4 regions of the Rahnella sp. BIGb0603 genome follow, and region 2 is predicted to be linked to each of the others. Evidence: predicted binding sites of a transcription regulator. Region 2 holds the regulator's gene; each other region holds the start of a gene.
What was found. Region 2 encodes CRP, which controls carbon source genes, mostly activating them, when cyclic AMP is high. Its sites were predicted from a motif close to ATGTGANNNNNNTCACAT; they were not measured.
Positions count from the first base shown of each region.

Region 1 (2,208 bases), on a different contig from region 2:
TACGGAACAATTTCTTGTCCTGCTCAAAACGCATGTAAGGGTTCTGGCGGCTGGACGCTTTGATTTCGTCGAGCTGAATTTTATCAATCTGACGGGCACGGGAAGTTGCCTGTTTAGATTTGGAGGCGTTGGCGCTGAAGCGGCTGACGAACGATTGCAGCTCGGCTATTTGCGCTTTTTTCTTGGCGTTATTAGCACTCAGAAGTTCACGAGCCTGCGTTGCCGCCGTCATGTATTCGTCGTAGTTGCCCGGATAAACGCGCAGCTCGCCGTAGTCCAGATCCGCCATGTGCGTACAGACCATGTTCAGGAAGTGACGGTCATGCGAAATGATGATCATGGTGCTGTTACGCTCGTTCAGCACCTGTTCCAGCCAGCGAATTGTATCGATGTCCAGGTTGTTCGTCGGTTCATCGAGCAGCAGAATTTCCGGGTCAGAGAACAGCGCCTGAGCCAGCAATACGCGCAGTTTAAAGCCCGGTGCGATTTCGCTCATCGGGCCGTAATGTTGCTCAACGGGAATACCAACGCCCAGCAGCAGTTCACCGGCGCGGGATTCGGCGCTGTAGCCGTCCATTTCGCCGTAAGCGACTTCCAGATCAGCCACTTTGTAGCCGTCTTCTTCGCTCATTTCTGCCATTGCATAAATGCGGTCGCGCTCTTCCTTCACTTCCCACAATTCGGTGTGGCCCATGATCACGGTGTCCAGCACGCTGAACTGTTCGAATGCGAACTGATCCTGGCGCAGTTTACCCAGACGCTCGTTCGGGTCGAGGACCACGTTGCCGCCTGATGGCACTAAATCGCCACCGAGGATTTTCATGAAAGTGGATTTACCACAACCGTTCGCGCCAATCAGGCCATAGCGGTTACCGCCGCCAAATTTGACGTTAATGTTTTCAAATAACGGCTTGCTGCCGAATTGCATGGTGATGTTGTAAGTACTTAGCACAACGCTCGCTCTTCATTGGGAAATGTGATTTGGCGCGCATTATGCCACAACGGCGCGATGGGATCGCCTGTAGTTGTGTTCATTTTTCACTCAATAGCTAAAAAAGTGTGTTATGCGCAGGATTATCAGAGGGTCAGAAATGCAAAAAACCCGGCATCAGCCGGGTTTTTTTGGGTTAACCACTGAAATCAGAAGTTGTAACCGATCACGCCGTAGTAACCCCAGCCGGTAGATTTCACGTCGAAATTACCGTTACCGAAGTTCAGCTCAGCGCCGTCGGCCCACTGGCCGCCGTTGTGGAAATAACGCGCCACGAACGAGTAATGCCAGTGTGTGTAGTTCAGCGAGAGGATGTGGCTGGACGCAATAGAGTTATTAGAACGCGCTTTGTTGCCGTTCAGGTCACGGAAATCGTCATCGCCCAGTGTTGAGCCCCAGTCAAAGTTGGTGAACCCGATGTAGCTCAGGTTACCGCCCCACAGCTGCGTCAGAGGAACGAAGTATTTCACTTTGAAACGGTAGCCGTCCCAGCTGTTTTCGTTCGCTGCACCGTAGTTTTCCCACTGGTATTTTGCATACACGTTCAGAGACAGGCTCATCGGCAGATGGGTATCAATGTCGGTACCCAGACCCATATACCAGGTGTTCTGACGGTTATCGCTGTCCGGGCCCATATCGTAGATATAGTTGTTCGCGAAGTACCATTCTTTGAACGGACCAAAGCTCAGGTCAGTGCCGGTCAGCTTATCGATAGAGAAACGTGGTTCGATTTCCATAAACAGCGGAGAACCGTTCTTATCCCAGATACCGGTATCGTTGCCGTTACCCGCACCGAAGGTTTTAGGAATATCGATATAGCCGTAGAAATCAAACCAGTCTTTGTGCGCAAACGCTTCATATTCAAGATAAACATCGTTACGCAGAGTAGGCCCGAAGCGGGTGTCGGCGCTGCCAACAACGTTAACACTCTGGTGCCACCAGTCAGAAACAAATTCGCCCTTGCTATCATCAGCGAGCACGGTCGCGCTGTAGGACAAAGCCATCAAAGCGCCTGCTGCAATAATTTTATTTTTCATATTTTTACCAGAAGCGGGGGTGGGACAACGCCTTGCCACTTTCAGACGTTGCATAAATAGAACCCTAAAACTGTGATCCGCAACCGATTGCTGCACATAGTGCAATAAACATGCAATTTCCAGTCACTTCCTACAAGAGTTAACTTTTCTTAGCTAATAAATAGATTTGGTCAAGGTTTG
Region 1 covers NZ_JANUEX010000003.1:631,303-633,510, reverse strand. Annotated here, with positions in the region: gene M2403_RS11280 (ABC-F family ATPase) at 1-952, opposite strand, end outside; gene M2403_RS11275 (nucleoside-specific channel-forming protein Tsx) at 1,141-2,028, opposite strand.
Region 1: a site for CRP is predicted at 975-992, ahead of M2403_RS11280 (ABC-F family ATPase). Genes of this name have one in related genera too.

Region 2 (2,208 bases):
ATACCGTACCAGGCGGTGCCTGCGGCGAACAGCGCCGGAGCTTGCCACATCGGACGCAGACCCACCATGCTCAGCGTGAAGATGGTCGCCACCAGCGCACCGGGCAACAGACGCGCATGCAGCGGGCTGATTTCACCGGTCACGCCCAGCAGTAACGCCAGCGACAGCATGATGAGCGGCAGGGGAATGTGCCAGCTTTCCAGCATCACTTGCAGCAGAATGCTGCTCAGGGCAAAAAGCGTGCCGCCGACCATCAGACGTTTGAAAAAGCGTTTGTGTGGCGTATCCAGACCCGCGACATTGCAGCAGGCGGGACACAGAGAGAACAGCAGACCCATTTGCAGATTGCCAAAAAGCCAGCAAATGCCAACAGGCAGGCACAACACCAGCGTCTGGCGCAGCGCGTAGTTAACTTCGGGATGATAGAACAGTCTTCGCCATAGCGTCATGCGTAAAGCTTAGCCCATAAAAAAGGCGCGACAGTTAGCTGTCGCGCCAATTTCTGAGGGATTAACGTGTGCCGTAAACGACAATCGTTTTACCGTGTGCGGAGATCAGGCTTTGATCTTCCAGCATTTTGAGAATACGTCCGACTGTTTCACGTGAACAACCGACGATTTGGCCGATTTCCTGACGGGTTATCTTGATTTGCATCCCGTCCGGATGGGTCATTGCATCAGGCTGTTTAGCCAGATTAAGCAAAGTTTGCGCGATACGGCCTGTTACGTCGAGGAAGGCAAGATTGCCGACTTTCTCTGACGTCACTTGCAGACGGTTTGCCATCTGCGCGGAAAGACGCATCAGAATATCCGGGTTTACCTGAATCAGCTGGCGGAATTTTTTATAAGAAATTTCAGCCACTTCGCAGGCAGTTTTAGCACGCACCCAGGCACTGCGTTCCTGCCCTTCTTCGAAGAGTCCCAGCTCGCCGATGAAGTCACCTTGGTTAAGGTATGACAGTATCATTTCTTTGCCTTCTTCATCTTTAATCAGGACGGCAACCGACCCTTTCACGATGTAGTACAGCGTTTCGGCTTTTTCACCTTGGTGAATCAGCGTACTTTTAGAAGGATACTTATGTATATGACAGTGAGACAGGAACCATTCGAGAGTCGGGTCTGTTTGTGGCTTGCCGAGAACCATTTGCTATTATCCTCTGTTGTTATCGCTGCCCAAAATCACAGGGCTCAGAGTTCCCTGTACGGCACTTACTTTAAAAAGCGCCCTTTCAGCATATAACTCCCCAGAAATGCTGCAAGCGGATGTCGGAGTGAAACAGCCTGATTATTGCTGTTAACACCGTGGGTTCTGTTCTTAAACCGCAAAAACCGTCACCGCAATTTACTGGAAAGTATGTTTCGGCTTTGTTTGTAACACAGGTTTGCAATGCTGTCTTCTGTTGTCTCGCTTCAGCATGATGGCGATCGGGTTACGTTGCCAGTTTTTGGGTGAAAGGGTAGTCTGAGGGGAAAATTTGACGAATTTATCCACCGGGAGAAGAGCACATGCACGCACGCGTAAAATGGGTAGAAGGGCTGACGTTTTTAGGTGAGTCAGCGTCGGGCCATCAGATCACAATGGATGGTAATGCGGGCGACAAAGCCCCGAGCCCGATGGAAATGTTGCTGATGTCGGCGGGCGGTTGCAGCGCGATTGATGTAGTGTCTATTTTGCAAAAAGGCCGCAACGACGTGCGTGACTGCGAAGTGAAACTGACGTCTCAGCGCCGCGAAGAAGCACCGCGTCTGTTCACGCACATCAACCTGCATTTCATCGTCACCGGCAAAGACCTGACGGATAAAATTGTGGAACGCGCAGTCAGCCTGTCTGCGGAAAAATATTGCTCCGTTTCCCTGATGCTGGGCAAAGCCGCGACAATCACCCACAGTTTTGAAGTAGTGAACGCCGAATAAGTCACGACCAGTGGTACGACTGGCACTGACTTCGCAGTAAATCCAGAAATCGCCGCGCGGCAAACGTCAGCGGCGATTTCTGCGAATAGAGCACGCAATATTCCGCTTCCGGCAGCGTATCGATATTGAGCAGGCAAAGCCTGTCCTGTAAGCCGAACGGCGCGCGCATGGCCTTCGCCACAATCGTCAGATAATCCGACTGCAACACCATATTCAGCCCGCACACTACCGAATCCGTTCTTACCGGCGTTTCCCCGGCTGGTGCGTTAAAGCCGTTCATCGAAAGCTGAATCTG
Region 2 covers NZ_JANUEX010000009.1:27,909-30,116, reverse strand. Annotated here, with positions in the region: gene M2403_RS20670 (YccS/YhfK family putative transporter) at 1-449, opposite strand, end outside; gene crp (cAMP-activated global transcriptional regulator CRP) at 511-1,143, opposite strand; gene M2403_RS20660 (OsmC family protein) at 1,506-1,913, shown strand; gene M2403_RS20655 (LysR substrate-binding domain-containing protein) at 1,915-2,208, opposite strand, start outside.

Region 3 (2,208 bases), on a different contig from region 2:
TATGCGCCGCATGAACGAACACGGCAATTCTCTGGAAGCGATGATCGCGTCCCTGGAAAAATCCCCGCCGGTTCGTGTTCCGGGCACGGCGGTATATATGTCGCGCGCCATCAACGTGATCCCGTTTGCGCTGCTGCATAACCTCAAACACAACAAAGTGTTGCATGAGCGCGTAGTATTGCTGACGTTACGCACCGAAGATGCGCCTTATGTGCATAATGTCCGGCGCGTCACCATTGAGCAGCTTTCGCCGACATTCTGGCGCGTGGTGGCGAGTTATGGATTTAAAGAAACGCCGAATGTGGAAGAAGTCTTCCACCGCTGTGGTCTGGAAGGATTGCCGTGCCGGATGATGGAAACCTCGTTCTTTATGTCGCACGAATCGCTGATCCTGACCAAGCGACCGTGGTATCTCTATTTCCGTGGCAAACTCTTTATGGCGCTTAGCCGTAACGCATTGCGTGCACCGGATCAGTTTGAAATTCCGCCGAACCGCGTGATCGAACTCGGTACACAGGTAGAAATTTAACGCTTTTTTCTGCCGCTCACAGGGCGCCTTCGGGTGCCCTGTTTTATTTCTTCACCCCTTTAATAATCACCAAACTCAAATTTCTGCGTGGTTTCTGAATCATTCAGCGAAACGTTTCGACGCTGATCACAATTCCATCACATCTTCGTTGCCTTGCCCGCTGAGTCTCATAAACTCATCCGTGAGCGAAACGTTTCGCTGTAGGAGTACACAATGAAGAAGTCACCGCTGTTAAATGCCGAAATCTCAAATATTATTGCCCGGTTAGGTCACACCGATCAGCTGGTTATTGGCGATGCCGGACTTCCGGTGCCAGCAGCTTGCCAACGCATCGATCTGGCGCTAACTCAGGGAGTGCCCACCTTTTTACAAGTCTTAGAGGTAGTGACACACGAGATGCAGGTTGAGCGGGCTATCCTCGCAGAGGAAATCCTCACTAAAAATCCTCAACTCCATGAAGCGTTACTCGCCCGATTGACACAACTCGAACAACACCAGGGAAACACCATTGCTTTGGATTACGTCAGTCATGAGGCATTCAAAGCGCAAAGCGAAAAAAGTCGGGCTGTGATCCGCAGCGGGGAATGTTCGCCCTACGCGAACATTATTCTGTGTGCCGGCGTAACCTTCTGAGGTCTTTATGCAACCTTTGCTGCAACTGACAGGCATTGATAAAGCCTTTCCTGGCGTGAAAGCACTCTCCGGCGCGGCGCTCAGCGTCTATCCGGGACGTGTGATGGCGCTGGTGGGAGAAAACGGCGCGGGCAAGTCCACCATGATGAAAGTGCTGACCGGCATCTACCAGAAAGATGCCGGCTCAGTACATTTTCTCGGTAAGGAAGCGGCGTTTAATGGCCCGAAAGCTTCTCAGGAAGCCGGAATTGGCATCATCCATCAGGAATTGAACCTGATCCCACAGCTGACCATCGCTGAAAACATCTTTCTGGGCCGGGAGTTTGTGAACGGTTTTGGCCGCATTAACTGGAAAAAGATGTATGCCGAAGCCGATAAACTGCTGGCACGCCTGAACTTGCGCTACAAAAGCAATCGTCTGGTTGGCGAATTATCAATTGGCGACCAGCAGATGGTCGAAATTGCCAAGGTGCTGAGCTTTGAGTCCAAAGTCATCATCATGGATGAACCGACGGATGCCCTGACCGACACCGAAACTGCCTCTTTATTTAGCGTGATCCGCGAGCTGAAAGCTGCGGGTTGTGGCGTGGTGTATATCTCTCACCGTATGAAAGAAATCTTCGAAATCTGTGATGACGTGACCGTATTCCGTGACGGTCAGTTTATCGCAGAGCGTCCGGTCAGTTCGCTGGAAGAAGACTCGCTGATTGAAATGATGGTCGGTCGCCGCCTCGAAGAACAGTACCCGCGTATTAATCATCAGCGCGGTGCGCTGCGTCTGCAGGTACGTGATGTCAGCGGGCCGGGTGTGGATAACGTCAGTTTTGATCTGCACAGCGGTGAAATTCTCGGGATTTCCGGTTTGATGGGCGCAGGCCGTACCGAACTGATGAAAATTCTCTACGGCGCGTTGCCGCGTAAAAGTGGCTATGTGTCGCTTGATGGGCGCGAAGTCGTCACCCATTCACCGCAGGACGGGCTGGCGAACGGCATCGTTTATATCTCTGAAGACCGTAAGCGTGATGGTTTAGTGCTGGGCATGTCTG
Region 3 covers NZ_JANUEX010000010.1:5,528-7,735, reverse strand. Annotated here, with positions in the region: gene kup (low affinity potassium transporter Kup) at 1-529, shown strand, start outside; gene rbsD (D-ribose pyranase) at 743-1,162, shown strand; gene rbsA (ribose ABC transporter ATP-binding protein RbsA) at 1,170-2,208, shown strand, end outside.
Region 3: a site for CRP is predicted at 644-661, ahead of rbsD (D-ribose pyranase). Genes of this name have one in related genera too.

Region 4 (2,208 bases), on a different contig from region 2:
TTTCTGTCCGAGCATCCCGACCATGTACAGAAGGATCGCCAGCAGCGCACCACAGGCCAGCGCATTCACGCCCGGATTTCCTTCGAATTCATCAGTCCCGCTGCCGAGTTCACCTTTCTTCGACGGCATCAGCTGACCTTCGCCGGTGAGATGCGGATAACGTTTCCCCAGCTGGTTCAGTACGCCCGCCAGCACAATCGCTGTCAGGCCGCCGAGCATCACGATCGGCAGAATACGCCCCAGCGCCACGCCCTGCTCCATATGCAGGATAGTCGCGTAGCCCATCGACAGCGGGATCGCGCCTTCACCCACGCCACCGGCCATGATAGGCAGGATCAGGAAGAAGAAGGTTTGCACCGGTGGTAAACCTAACGCGGTACCCATCGCCATTCCGGCGATCATCCCGACCACTTCCCCGCACAGCATCGGCACGAAGATCCGCATAAAGCCCTGGATCAGCACCTGGCGATTCATGCTCATGATGCTGCCGACAATAATGCAGCAGATGTAGAGATAGAGAATGTTGGTGGATTTATAGAATTTGACCGTGGAATCGACCACAACGTCCGGCAGCAGACCGTAATGCACCATCGCGGACGGAATAAAGGTGGCGCAAATCGCCGCCGCGCCGAGTTTGCCGACCACCGGCAGCCGCTTTCCAAATTCGCCACAGGCAAAGCCGAAGAAGGCCAGCGTCGCGACCATCACAACGATATCGCTGGGCAGTTTGCCGTTCAGGCAATCCAGCAGGATCAGCACGCCCGCCAGCAGGAAAAACGGCAGCGGAATAATCCCTATCTTGTAGTTATCCAGAATGTGCCACCATTTTTGTCTGGCAGACAGGCCGGAAGCTTTTGTTTTGTTGACAGCGATGTAGGAATCGTCGGTTGTGCTCATGGCATTGCCTCTTTCTTGGTAATACTTTTCTTATTGATGATCTGAGCATATGAAAATGGCCGGTCAGGCGGATGTGAGGTTGTTCAAATTAAGGCCGCAGGGATAAAGGTTGTTATGGTGTTTATGGAGTTAATGCGTCCAAATTTATAAGGATTATCAGATAAGTAGTAAAACCCGCAATTAACCTTGCAATCACTGTGTGAATTACATTCTATTTATCTTCTTCGTTCACAACTTCGCTTATGTCAGATTACGGCAGCGTTTTCGCCGTGATAGGCTTATTCGATGTGTGTGTCAGGGCTGGCTTTTGGCGGGATGTATGAAATTAAGATTACCTTTTCAGGTAAAGCTCTTTTTATCTCTGGTGGTATTTTCCTGCCTGTTGCTGGCACTGCTGGGCGCTATTTTATTTCATATTATTGACCGCCAGCTGCATCACGACCTGGGGCAACGCGCCAAAGTTCAGGCCAGCGAAATCGCGCTGATGCCGGGGCTGGCGCAGAAAGTCGCCCGTCGCGATGTGCCGGGAATTGCCCGTCTTATCCAGCCGTTACGCGATAAGAGTGATGCGAGTTATATCGTGATTGGTGACGTCCGCGAGCGGCATCTTTATCACTCGGAATCCCCGGACAGAATAGATCTGCCGATGATTGGCGGCGATAACGCGGAGGTGCTGGCCGGGAAAACCATTATATCGGTGCGTCAGGGCGGCATCGGTGTTTCATTACGCAGCAAAGCGCCGATCCTCGACGAAAATAATCAGGTCATCGGCATTGTGTCGGTCGGCTATCTCACGTCTTACATCGACAATATTAACGGTCACCGTCTGGCGCAGGCCGGTTTATACGGTCTTCTTCTTTTATTACTGCTGTTTATTTTCTCGTGGATGTTTACCCGTAACGTCAAAAAACAGATGTTCTGGCTTGAACCCAAGGATATTGCGCTGCTGGTTCGCCAGCAAAAAGCGTTGCTGGAAGCCATGTATGAAGGCGTATTTGCGATTAATGCCGAGAAGCAGCTGATTTCCATTAACCGCGCCGCCCGGGAATTACTCGATATCCGTCAGCCGGAAAACGAGCTGATCGGCAAACCGCTGGAAGAAGTGCTCCATACGCCGCCCGCGTTCTTTACGCAAAGCGGTCTTCAGGACAATAGCAGCCGCCATGATCAGATAACGGTGCTCAACCAGCGTCAGGTAATCATGAACCGCGTGCCTATTGAGCTGGAGCCGGGCAAAGAAAGCGGATGGGTGTTCAGTTTCCGCGATAAAAATGACATTAATACGCTGAGCAGCCAGCTGAGTCAGGTGAA
Region 4 covers NZ_JANUEX010000008.1:21,561-23,768, reverse strand. Annotated here, with positions in the region: gene M2403_RS19555 (2-hydroxycarboxylate transporter family protein) at 1-897, opposite strand, end outside; gene M2403_RS19550 (sensor histidine kinase) at 1,217-2,208, shown strand, end outside.
Region 4: a site for CRP is predicted at 969-986, ahead of M2403_RS19555 (2-hydroxycarboxylate transporter family protein). Genes of this name have one in related genera too.